Regions from separate parts of the Oceanobacter sp. 3_MG-2023 genome, predicted to be linked through region 1. Evidence: predicted binding sites of a transcription regulator. Region 1 holds the regulator's gene; each other region holds the start of a gene.
What was found. Region 1 encodes LexA, which represses DNA repair genes until DNA is damaged. Its sites were predicted from a motif close to TACTGTNTANNTANACAGTA; they were not measured.
Positions count from the first base shown of each region.

Region 2: a site for LexA is predicted at 2,712-2,731, ahead of uvrD (DNA helicase II). Genes of this name have one in related genera too.
Region 3: a site for LexA is predicted at 1,827-1,846, ahead of Q8W32_RS11945 (DNA topoisomerase III). Genes of this name have one in related genera too.

Region 1 covers NZ_JAUYVX010000014.1:74,114-78,484, reverse strand. Annotated here, with positions in the region: gene htpG (molecular chaperone HtpG) at 1-141, shown strand, start outside; gene Q8W32_RS13300 (YfaZ family outer membrane protein) at 311-886, shown strand; gene Q8W32_RS13295 (DUF6586 family protein) at 899-1,381, shown strand; gene Q8W32_RS13290 (hypothetical protein) at 1,449-1,697, shown strand; gene Q8W32_RS13285 (cell division inhibitor SulA) at 1,769-2,212, opposite strand; gene lexA (transcriptional repressor LexA) at 2,270-2,872, opposite strand; gene Q8W32_RS13275 (hypothetical protein) at 3,382-3,759, shown strand; gene Q8W32_RS13270 (SAF domain-containing protein) at 3,828-4,371, shown strand, end outside.
Region 2 covers NZ_JAUYVX010000016.1:31,020-35,390, forward strand. Annotated here, with positions in the region: gene Q8W32_RS14350 (acyl-CoA thioesterase) at 1-396, shown strand, start outside; gene uvrD (DNA helicase II) at 482-2,659, opposite strand; gene Q8W32_RS14360 (MurR/RpiR family transcriptional regulator) at 2,807-3,694, shown strand; gene Q8W32_RS14365 (PA3496 family putative envelope integrity protein) at 3,818-4,009, shown strand; gene Q8W32_RS14370 (ammonium transporter) at 4,156-4,371, opposite strand, start outside.
Region 3 covers NZ_JAUYVX010000012.1:87,368-91,738, forward strand. Annotated here, with positions in the region: gene Q8W32_RS11935 (1-acyl-sn-glycerol-3-phosphate acyltransferase) at 1-473, shown strand, start outside; gene Q8W32_RS11940 (hypothetical protein) at 599-1,681, shown strand; gene Q8W32_RS11945 (DNA topoisomerase III) at 1,860-3,848, shown strand; gene Q8W32_RS11950 (AEC family transporter) at 3,955-4,371, shown strand, end outside.

The sequences.
Region 1 (4,371 bases):
CATGAACAGGATGAAGACCGTTTTGCTGAACTGGCTGGTCTGATCCATGCCCAGGCGCAGTTGGCCGAAGGCAGCCAGTTGAAAAATCCGGCGGAATACGTAGGTAAACTGAACAAACTGCTGCTGGATCTGATGAAGTAAAGCGCGTGCGCCACCCGTGTTGGCGGGTGGCGAACTGCTTCAAATTAGCGTCAGTTTTTGTAATCTGTGCATGTTACCGATTGCCGGGCACTGCTAATATGCCCGCACTTGTTATTTGATGCCCCGGCCGCAGTTCTGCTGGCCGGGGTTTACTGTTTTTGGGGGAATTATGAAAGGAATGACTCTGGCTGTTCGTCGGGTTATGGCTGCTTCTGCACTGTCATGCCTGGCAATGAGTGCCCAGGCGGGTGGCGCTCTGGATCTCAGTCTCGCCAATGATGCTGTCCGTATTGCTTATGATGGTACGCAGGCAAGCTCAGGCTTGCATATGAACCTGTCGGCCCTGCACGATATGGACGATGGCAATATGCTGGGTGCCGGTGTACATGTTGTCGATTTGCGCAAGCCGCACGGTAATCTGTATATCGGAGTGGGTGCCAAGGCCTTTGCTTTTGAAAGTGACCACTACGATGGTGCAGCTCTGGGTGTTGGTGGCTTTTTCCGTGCTGCCATTCCAACTCATCCGGATGTCAGTTTCGCCGCTTACGCCTATTATGCGCCTGCGGTTGTCTCTTTTGGTGATGCCGAAAACCTGATCAACAGTGATTTTCGTGCCCAGTATGCGGTGATTCCTTCCGCCCGTGTCTATGCTGGTTATCGTTATAATGGTATTCGTGTCGAACATATGGATGAACGCTACAAGTTGGGTGATGGCTGGCATTTGGGCCTGACACTGGACTTCTGATCTGTGGCCGCCATGAACTGGGTTGGACAGACCAATCAGCGCCTGTATCAATGCCGGCTGCTGCTGGAGCAATTACCTGCAGCCGCGGAGGCGAACCTGGGTCAGGCTTTGACTCAGGGGTTAAATGATGCAGCGCTGTTGCAGCTGCTGGCCGCTTATCGGTGTTATCTGAATGAGCTGGCACAGGCAGCCGGTGTGAACAGCCGAGTGGAATCGCTGCCACAATTGTTGCAGCAAACGTCTCTGGTGACGGGTGATATGCGCCAGTGGCAGGCGTTGTCCGAAGACGTGTTCAGCTGGTTTTACCGTTTTTTGCAAGCGGTGGAACAGCTGGGTTGGCCAGCGCTATCAGGCGTGGAGCCAATGTTGGCGACGCGCCTGATTACCTCGACGGCCGACGATCCGGTGTCGGGGGATGGAGAGGATGTGTCCGGTTGGCTGGCCTGCTTTCATCAGCTTATCGATGAGCAACGAGCCAATCAGCGCGAATCCTGAAATTCTGCCCTGCGTGTGTTTGTCGCACCTGTGTTAGACTGATCAGTCACTTTTTATGAGACGATATATGGCACGCTTTTTCGAGATTATTGAGCTTTCCAATGGGGATGTTGCATTACGTCGGGCCGATGAGCAAGACGGTGATGCATTAATGCGAATCCACTTTTCAGAGGATGCCAAAGCCAGCTTGAGTGAGCACCATATGGATGTTGCACGTGTGATGTTGGAAGCCGGTGTCCGTAAGGTCAGCGAGCTGTCGGGCATGGATGTGGATGATGACTTTGATGTTGAAGAACACAGCTATCCGCTGCATTAAATGCTTCGCTGGGTAATGAAAAAACGGGTAGCCTGGCTACCCGTTTTTTATGCGCGACTGTTATATGTATGTCAGAGGTTTGGGCGGACCTGTACCAGTACGACATGGCTGCCACTCTGCCGTGCCAGACTATGCAAGCGGCGACGTTCACGCTGGCTGATATTCCCTTGCCATTCAATAATCAGGTGACTATTACCACTGTTGAGAATGCGTTGGCACAACAGTTGTTGGGTATCTGCCTGGAGATCGATATGAATAACCGGTGCCTTGTCGAGATTCATATCAGCCAGTGATCGTTTGTTCAGCGTTCGGTTAGGGCTGAGCCACATCAGCCAGCGGTCACTGGCATTACAATGCGCCAGCATGGGTAATAGCTGCATCGGCTGGATCGCGCTGTCATCAGAGACAATCACTTCGGTCAGGCTGCCACAGGCGTGTGGCTTGCTTGTTATCGGGTTGATACTCGTAAACGGCAATACGGGCTGACGATCGACTGGCAAGCTGAGTTGGCGCATACAAAACCTCGTGAATGACTACTGACCGATACTGGCTGTCTTGTCTGGGCGGATTGATTAGTGATTACGGCGGATGACTCCGACATACAAACCTTCGATATTGAATTCCTGCTGACGCAAATCGACTTCGATCGGTCGGTAGGCGTCGTTTTCGGCGTGTAACAGCACCTTGTTACGATTTTTTTCCAGGCGTTTGACGGTGACTTCGTTTTCGACCCGGGCCACCACAATCTGACCGTTACGGGCGCTTTCACACTTGTGTACCGCAATCAGGTCGCCATTAAAAATCCCGACGTTTTTCATGCTGTCGCCTTGTACTTCCAGCAGATAATCGGCACTTGGCTTGAAGAAATTGGCGGGCAAGCTGCAGTATTCCTCGATATGTTCCTGGGCAAGGATCGGCTCACCGGCAGCCACGCGGCCAACGACTGGCAGGCCTTCCGGTTCCGTGCCGATAATCCGGATACCCCGGGAGGCACCGGGCATGATGGCGATTGCGCCTTTGCGTGCCAGTGCCTTGAGATGTTCTTCTGCGGCGTTGGGGGATTTGAATCCCAGTTCCTTGGCGATTTCTGCACGAGTGGGTGGAAAACCGGTTTCTTCCAGTGCGGATTTGATCAGGTTGAGTACCTGCTGCTGTCTGGCGGTGAGCTTGATCATAGGGTTTCCATATCTGTTTATCTGTACAGTAGATGTGAATATATACAGTAAAAAACACTGTGTAAACCCACAGTAGTTGATCTTTTCCGGGTTGGTTGCCTGCGAGGTTCCGGTACTGGGCTGTTTCTGATTCTCAAATTACTTTTCATTTTGCGAATCAAAAAACGTCATGCCATGGCAAAGTCAGGTATTGAGAGGCATTACGTTTTGTTATTGAGCTGATATTCAGGGTTTCTGGTGCAGGCCAGGATATTTTATAAAATATTCCGGCATCGCTGTAACCCGCATTAATAAAGGGTTTTTATGTTTCTAGGGCTGGCAAATATGGTGTTTTTGTATCGCCGGATACGCCGCTGGAAAGGGTATTTCAAAAATTGGCACAACGGCTGCAATACCCATGTAACCCCGGTTAACGACTGGCTAGAGCAGAGTAAACAAGGGGTTAACAATGAAATGCTTGAACGTTTTTACAGCCTATAAAATACCTAAAATGCAATGAGGATTACATTATGACAACTTCAATTACGGCGCATAAAACCAGACAGGGTGGTTTCGTTATGACCTCGGAGCTGGTGCTGCTGGTGACTACCATGGTGGTCGGTTTGACAGTGGGTCTGGTGACCATGCGCGATGCACTGACAGCAGAAATGGAAGACGTTGCGGAAGCCATTGGCAGCCTGGATCAGACCTACGCATTTAATGGTCTGGTGAATGGCGAAAGTACCGCCGCCGTCGAAGGGTCGGTTTATGGCGACGCGCCAGATGTGATTGCCGGGGACAATACCGAGTTTACCTTCGTCACCGCCACCGCACTGGAAGGTGGTGCAACGGCTGCCAGTCTGGGTGCCAGTTCTGCTGCTGTTGCAGGGACCTTGACTGCTCCTTGATCGCCTGATCAGGTTCTGACCAATGGGTCAGAACCTTTATTCGTTCAGTGGTTACGGAGGAATGGATCATGAAACGCAGATTAAACGGCAGTGCCATTGTTGGTTTGACGGTATTTTCTATTTCAGCGTTGCTGACCGCGGTGCTGGGATATCGCCAGATCGACAAGATGAATTACCACACGGTGCTGGTGGCTAACCAGACCTTGACCGCCGGTACCCTGGTGACTGAAAACACACTGACGATGCGCGAAATTGAAAAAACGGATCGACAGGCGCTGGATGCCAGTCTGGTGGTCGGCAAGGTGCTCAAGGTGGCTAAACAAGCGGGCATGCCTTTTTATTTTGGTGAGCTTGCGGCTCCGGATATCCCGACGTTATCGGAACGACTGGCGGATAATCGTGTTTTATATACCTTGACCGTCAGCCACGGTTCCATCCCGGTTTCGCAAATACAGTCTGCAGACCGTTTTGATGTGCTGGTCAAGAATGCCCAGGGCGTGCGTAAGGCGGCCAGTAATATTCGTATGGTCGGTTCCATGAAAGCGCTGCGGGCAAGTGCGGGTAAATCGGGCAATCATTTGTCGTATCAGGGAGATACCACGCTGGTGATTT
Region 2 (4,371 bases), on a different contig from region 1:
GCCAGACCAAAAGACGATTGTGAGCCGAAACCGGATGGAGAACTGACGTTACGGCTGATCCCGTCAAGAGGTGACACCAATACTCATGGGGATATCAGTGGTGGTTGGGTCGTCGCACAAATGGATCACGCGGCCGAAACCGTTGCCAATCGTCTGGCCCAGGGGCGCATTGCCAATGTGGCGCTGGAATCCGTTGTCTTTATGTCTCCGATACGTATCGGAGCGGCGGTGTGTTTTTATACCCGCGTACTGGAGATCGGCTCATCGTCGATCCGGATTGGCATCGAAGTATGGACCCAGAACCCGAATGAAAACGAGCGCAGAAAGGTCGTGGATGCCGTCTTTGTTTATGTGGCCATTGATGACACCGGGCGTATTCGCCGGGTCCCTCGCTGACCAGGATTCGTCGCTCCCCGATTCCAGAGCAACGTATGCAGCAGCCTGACCGGCCTCGTCGGTCAGCCGCCAGTTGTATCAGTGTCTACAGCGCCTGTAACTTGGCAAAACTGAGCACCAGCCATTTGCTGCCGACATCTTCAAAGTTCACCTGTACCCGCAACCCCGGCCCCTGGCCTTCGAACTGCATTACCGTGCCTTCCCCAAACATCTCATGGTAGACCCGACTGCTCAGGCCAAAAGGCCAGTCCGCCGATATATCTGCTTGCAGTCTGTGATTCCCCGTTCTTGATCGTCGGGCACTCAGAGGTCGTGATACTGTATTTTTCAAACGCACTTCATCCATCAGTTCTGTCGGGATTTCACGAATAAATCGCGAAGGAGTACTAAAATTTTCTTGCCCATGCAAACGTCGGCTCTCGGCGTATGTGATCACCAACTGATCCATCGCCCGGGTGATACCGACGTAAGCCAGACGCCGTTCTTCTTCCAGTCCATCGGCATCATCCATCGACATCTTGTGAGGAAACAAGCCATCTTCCAGGCCGGTTAATACCACCTGGGGAAACTCCAGTCCTTTGGCAGAGTGCAGCGTCATCATCTGCACCGCATCTTCATGTTCATCCGCCTGCCCCTCTCCGGCATCCAGCGCGGCGCTATCGAGGAACTGCGCCAACAGGCTGATATCCTCATCATCACCACCTTCGAACACCTTGGCGGCATTTACCAGCTCTTCCAGGTTTTCGACTCGGGCCTGGCCTTTCTCACCTTTTTCCTTGCGGTGATGCTCAATCAGGTTGGTTTGGGCAAGTACCTGCTCCACCAGCTCATGCAATTCAAGGTCGTCAATGCCGACACTCATTTCATCAACCAGCGTCATAAAACCAGCGACAGCCGTACCAGCCCGTTTTGACAGGCCGCCGGCCGCTACCACCGAAGCACAGGCATCCCACAGCGAACAACCCTGATCCCGCGCCACTGAGCGCAAGGTATCGAGGGTTTTTTCGCCGATGGCCCGGGCTGGAATATTAATCACCCGCTCAATGGCTGCATCATCCTGGCGGTTGAGCAGCAAGCGCAGATAGGCCATGGTGTTCTTGATTTCCAGACGCTCGTAAAAACGCTGGCCACCATAGATGCGATACGGAATCCCTGCCCGCAGCATGGCTTCTTCCAGCGTTCTGGATTGCGCATTGGAGCGATAAAGAATGGCCATATCGACCCGGGCACGTCCCTGCTTGGCCCAGACATCCACCAGATCGGCGATATAACGTGCTTCGTCCTGCTCATTAAACGCACGGTACAGACGAATCGGATCACCCTTGGCACCGGTGGTATGTAACTCCTTGCCCAGGCGGCCACTGTTGTTCTTGATGACGGCATTGGCGGCATCCAGAATCGTCGCCGTGGAGCGGTAGTTTTGCTCCAGCTTGATCATTTCTGCACCCGCAAAGTCCTGTTGGAAGTTGCGGATATTGCCTACATTCGCGCCACGCCAGCCGTAAATCGACTGATCGTCATCCCCTACTGCCATAACTGATACGGTGTTACCGGCCAGCAAACGAATCCAGGCATATTGGATATTGTTGGTATCCTGGAATTCGTCCACCAGAATATGGCTGAAGCGTTGCTGGTAATGTTGCAGCAAATCGGGGTTATGCAGCCAGAGCTCGTGGGCACGCAGCAGGATTTCACCAAAATCGACCATGCCATTTTGCTGACAGTTGTCTTCATAGATTTGATAAAACTGCTGCAGGGTGCGAGTAAAGTTATCAGCCGACGGGATAACATGCGCCGCACGACGCCCTTCGTCTTTCTGTTCATTGATAAACCACTGCAATTGTCTTGGCGGGTAACGACTGTCGTCGATGTTGTTGGCTTTCATCAGTCGCTTGATCAGGCGCAACTGGTCATCGCTATCCAGAATCTGGAAGTACTGGGGCAAGCAGGCTTCACGCCAGTGATGCTTCAGCAATCGATGCGCCAGGCCGTGAAAGGTACCGACCCACATGCCACTGGCAGGTACATCCAGCAGTTGCTCCAGCCGGCCACGCATTTCCCTGGCCGCCTTGTTGGTAAAGGTTACCGCCAGCACAGCAAAGGGTGAGACGTTTTCCACCTTGAGCAACCAGGCAATCCGGTGCACCAATACCCGTGTTTTACCCGAGCCGGCACCGGCCAATACCAGCTGGTGAGGAGATTGGGCAGCCACCGCGTTGCGCTGTCCGTCATTTAATTGATCAATTATCAGTGAAGTATCCATGTCGCGAGTTTACCAGATTGCAACCGTCACGGCAGATTCTGATCGACAATCACCCTGTTTATCCGTACAGCGGGAGATTTAACAGGACGATGACAGTGAGGCACTCTATAATCCGTGACCAAATTTTAATTATTCGGACTCATTAGAGTGAGAAATAGCCCGATTCTGGCCGAAATATCCGCAGCTATCCCCAACTTACGTAAATCTGAAGTCAAGGTGGCTGAATACGTACTGCGGTCGCCACAGCAAGTGATGCATATGCGCATCGTCGACCTGGCTCAAGAAGCCCAGGTCAGCGAGCCAACGATTGTGCGCTTTTGCCGGGGCATCGGCTGCAACAGTTTTCAGGAATTCAAGGTGCGAGTGGCCCAGGAAATGGCCATCACCAACAATATTGGTCAATTTGCTATCGCCACAGACGACAGCATCGACAATATTTGCAGCAAGATTGCCGATACCACCATTCAGCGGCTGCATCAGGTCAAATCACAACTGAAACCGGAACAGGTTGGCGTCGCCGCCAATGCCATCAGCATGGCAACCCGAGTCGAATTCTACGGCTATGGTGCCTCCGGTGCGGTAGCGATCGATGCCCAGCACAAGTTTTTCCGTCTTCAGGTGGCCACCGCGGCCTACAGTGACCCGCATATGCAAGCCATGTCTGCGGTCACCCTCGGGCCTGAAGATGTCGCAGTGGCCATTTCCCAAAGTGGTCGCACCAAGGATTTGCTTAACTCGATTGCCCTGGCCCAGCATCATGGCGCCAAGGTAGTGAGCCTGGCACCCGCCAATACTGCGGTCAGCAAACAGGCCGACTATCCGATTCATATCAATATTGAAGAAGATACCGATCAGTTTACGCCAATGACATCCCGCATTGCTCACCTGATGGTGATCGACATGCTGGCGGTTGCTGTTACCCAGCGTCGCGGCCCTGAATTTGCCCGCCACCTCACCAACATCAAGCGCAGCATCAAATCGCTACGATTGGAGCAGGGCAACGAGCCGTTTGATCCCAAAAACATCACCCGCTAGCCTCTCACCTGCCCGCAGCAGCAACCAGGTCATGGAAACATCAATCTGTCTTGTCACTGTCATTGGAATGCAACTTCGAGCATCAAACATCGTCATAGCCAAATCAATCCAAGGAGAGTGACGATGTCAGCAATAACCAAACTTGAATCTCATGAACAGGTTGTGACGTTTGATAGTCAGGGCAAGGTCGTTGTTAACAAAACCAGCAAGGTGTCTTCCAAAGTCATTGCCCGGCGGGCAATTGAAGCCCATAGCGAACGCAAGCATCTGGAACAGGACTTTGACCGCTACTACGACAACCTGCTCGACCTCTAAACTCTTGTTATTTTGCCAGCCCGACCAGTAACACTCTGTCGCTACATTGATCAGTAACCCAAATAACAGACATAAAAAAAACCCGGCAAATCATTGCCGGGTTTTTAGCGGGAATCCGTTACCGCAGATTACTGTCTCAGACGAACTTACTTGCCAGTAAATTCAGGGTACGCTTCCATACCACATTCTGAAATATCAACACCTTCGTATTCAGCTTCTTCGCTCACACGCAGACCCATGACGGCTTTGATAGCGCCCCAAGCGATCAGTGATGTGATAAAGACCCAGACGAAGATAGTGATTGCACCCATCAGCTGGCCACCGATAGAAGCGCCGTCATTAGTGAACGGAACAACGATCAG
Region 3 (4,371 bases), on a different contig from region 1:
CCCTGTCGGCCTTGCGTCCGGTGCCTGTGTGTATTCAATACGAGTGGGACCCCTGTGATCTGATGAAAGCCAGAGAGCTGGTGGCTCGGGCGAAATACGGCAGTTACAGCAAGGAAGAAGGGGAAGATACCCGTAGTTTGTTGACCGGTATCGTGGGCCAGAAAGGCACGATCCATGTGGATTTTGGCCAACCGCTGAGTGACGACGATCTTGCCAGTGCCGAAACCATGGCGGCCGCGATTGATCGCCAGATCCGGGATATGACCGAAATCCTGCCCGTGCATCATGCCGCCGTGCGCCTGTTACAGCAGCGTTTTTCCTGCTATCTGCAGGCCCGGGCCGGTGACAGCAGTCGCCAGATCCAGGATACCTTGTGGCAACGGATTGAAGGCGAAGCACAAGACGTACAAAAGCAGGTTCTGACTGGTTACGCCATGCCGATTCTGCTGCAACAAAATATGGCCGATGGTTGATGGTTAAGACCCCGGCGTAACGGGGGTCGCTCTAACCTGACTGAACGGGTTGTTCCGTTGGTTACTGACCCGATGACAGAGAATTTGAACCTATGCGTTGGATAATACGGTTGATATTGCCGCTTATGGCCCTGGCACTGTCAGGCTGCCTGGAGCTGGGGCGAACCTGGGATGACCAGGTAGAAACCCGGCTGGTTGATTATTACAAAGAGCAATGCGACTCCGATAGCACCTCGCTTTGCTTCCGCATTCGGGAAGACAGCAGCGACAGCTGGGAAGTTGTCGAGGAATCGTTCAGCGGCTTTGATGACTTCGTCTGGGGCAACCGTTATGAAGTCTACGTCACCGTCTCGTTTGATGATGATGGCGACCCCAGCAGTTATGTTTTCAACAGCATTATTTCTACCGAAGCGGTTGATGACAGCGAAGATACCTTCTCCATATCGTTATACACCGACGTTGGCATTCTGTATGAACTGGATGACGCCACCTGGGAGCTGGCCAGCGAGATCGACTTTGCCTGTAACGAAGCCTGTGATGACCTGACCGCTGCGGTGGCCAACAGCTATGTAACCCAGCTGGAGTTCAGTGTCGACGATGAAGGCACCATTGCGCTGGAATACGTGCTGTGCTCTGCCGCCGAAGACGACTTTGACAGCACGTGCGAAGGTGACAGCGATGCCTCCTGGTATATCGGTTGGTTCCAGAGTGACTGTGGTCTGGCCGATGCCGCCATGTGTCTGCTGTACAAGGTAAACAGCTCTGATGAATACGAGCTGCTGCAACTGGAAGACGATATCGACGGTTTTACTCCGGTATGGGGTGAGCGTCCTTATATTGATGTGGTGGTGACCACCAGTGATGGCGGCAGCATTACCGCTGTTGAACTGGATGAGGACGACAGCAGCCCGGATGACCGCATCGGCAGTAGCTACGATTTCAAGATGATTGTGCGTGGCAGTGAACTGTCCGAAAGCAGTGGCGGTTCCATCGACCTGTACGACAGCGCCCCGGATCTGGATTGCAGCAGTTTCAGTCAGTGTAGTGATCTGAACGATGCCATTGACGATGATGACTGGATGCTGATCGAAGGCTATTACGATGGTATTGATATTGTGGTGACCGATCTGGAATGCAGCCGATCAAGCCTGTCGTCTTTCCGTAGTAACTGTACCGATGACGACGATGATGTGAACTGGGGTATCTGATTGCCCGGTGGGCCTGTGGCTAGTCAGGGCACAGGCCCGGAACGCTGCTGGTTGCTGGTTGCGCCATTCTTTGCCAATTCATAGATACCGCCAGTTCAGCGATAGCGCCTGGTACTGACGGTTTCTTTTGTTCCTAGTCTGGATATACTGTACAAAATCCCAGTTATACAGACATTCCATGCGCCTGTTTATTGCTGAAAAACCTTCCCTTGGTCGCGCCATTGCGGCGGTACTGCCCAAGCCTCACCAAAAAGGTGAAGGCTTTGTGCGCGCTGCCAATGGCGATGTGGTCAGCTGGTGTATCGGCCATTTGCTCGAACAGGCCGAGCCTGAAGCCTACAACCCGGCCTTCAAACAGTGGCGGCTGGATGTCTTGCCAATTGTACCTGACAGCTGGCAACTGCAACCCAAAAGCCAGACCCGCAAACAACTGACGGTGCTACGCAAACTGGTAAAAGAAGCCAGTCAGCTGGTGCACGCCGGTGACCCGGACCGCGAAGGACAACTGCTGGTGGATGAAGTGATCAGCTATCTGAATGTTCCGGGCGCCAAGCGCCAGAACATGCAACGTTTGCTGGTCAGTGACCTCAACCCCAAGGCCGTAAGCCGGGCGCTGACGCAACTGCGTTCCAATCAGGAGTTTATACCGCTGTCGACCTCGGCCCTGGCGCGCAGCCGGGCGGACTGGCTGTATGGCATCAACCTGACGCGGGCCTGTACCCTCAAGGGGCAGCAAGGAGGGTTAAAACAAGTACTGTCGGTCGGTCGGGTGCAAACCCCGATTCTTGGTCTGGTGGTACGACGGGATGAAGAAATCCGGCAATTTGTCTCCCGGCCCTTTTATGAAGTCTGTGCGGCGATTCATCTGCAGGCCGACCAGCCACTGTGCTTTTATGCCAGCTGGCAACCCAGTGATGCCTGTGCCAGTCATCAGGACGAAGAAGGCCGGGTACTGAATCCCCGGCTGGCCAACAACGTCGCCACCCGTATCCGGCAACAGGAAGCGCGGGTTACTGCGACGGATCGCAAGGAAAAACAGCAAGCCGCGCCCTTGCCTTACAACTTGTCGGCGCTGCAGATCGATGCTGCCAAAGCCTTTGGCCTGAGCGCCAAACACGTGCTCGACGGCTGCCAGTCGTTGTACGAAAAATATCAGCTGATCACCTATCCCCGTTCCGATTGCCGTTACTTGCCGATGGATCACTACAGTCGCCGGGAAGCGGTGATTCAGGCGATTGGGCAACATCAGCCCGAGCTGGCCAGCGTGGTGCAGGGAGCCAATCTGGGGCTACGTTCGAAAGCCTGGAACGACCGCAAGGTCGAAGCCCACCACGCCATTATTCCGACCGAAAAAACCACCGGAGCAGATCGTCTGACGCTGACGGAAAAACAGCTCTACAGCCTGATTGCACGGCAGTATCTGCTGCAGTTTTATCCCCCATATCGCTACGCGGATCGCCGGATCGAGCTGGAAATTGCCGGTGGCCGGTTTGTCGCCAACGAACGCGAGAACCTGGAACCTGGCTGGAAAGCCGCCATGCCACCTGGCAAACAGCGGCCAGCTGCAGACGGGCCAGATTCACAATCGCAGCCATTACCGGCGTTATCTCCGGGTCAGCTGGTCTGGAGTGGCGAGCCAAGGGTTGATGAAAAACACACCCAGCCTCCGGCGCATTTTTCCGATGCCAGCTTGTTGGCGGCGATGACGGGCATCAACCGTTTTGTCAAAGACCGGCAGCTGAGAAAAATCCTCAAGGACACCGACGGCCTCGGCACCGAAGCCACCCGGGCCAGCATTATCGAACTGCTGTTCAAACGCGGTTTTTTACACCGCGAAGGCAAAAGTATCCAGGCGACGCCACTAGGGTGTGCGCTGATCAATACCTTGCCAGAAAGCACCACAGTGCCGGATATGACCGCGCACTGGGAGCGTCAGCTTAACGATATCAGCGAACGAGCGCTGAAATATGACGGTTTTATGCAGCCCTTGCTGGAGCAGCTGCACAACCTGGTCGGCCAGGCTTGCCAGCTGAATACCCAGGCGTTCAGTGGGCTACCAAGCCATAGCCCGGTCAAGGGTAAATCCCGTCGTCCCCAGCAGCGTCGGGCAGGCACTGGCAAGTCTCGCAAGAGCAGCTCGACAGGTCGCCGCCGTCAAACAGACTGAACGGATCGTGCCCTGATACCGAGTGCTACCAATAGCCGTCTGGTATCCGACAATCGTTTCTACTTATACTGCAGGCCCTCCATAAAGGAGGGACTTTGGGGGTGGTATGTCCATTTTGATCGACACGGTTTTTCCGATCTTTCTGATTATTCTGGTTGGTTTTCTGGCCGGAAAATTCAGAATCTGTGGTGGCGATGCGGCCAAGGTCCTGAATGATTTTGTCTTCTGGTTTGCCATGCCATGCCTGCTGTTCAAGGCCATGGTGGTGGTTGATCCGGCCGAGCTGCTGAATCTGGACTACCTGATCCTGATTGCGATCAGCGCCATTCTGACCATGGCGGTTGGGGTCTTGATGGCGAAATATCTGCTGGGTAAACGGCTGGATAGCAGCGCCTTGCTGGGGCTGAATGCTGCCTATGGCAACACCGGTTACCTCGGAATTCCGCTGGCGTTTGCGAGTTTTGGAGATGCCGCCAGTGTGCCGGTGATCCTGTATGTGGTGGTCGGGTCACTGTTAACCGTG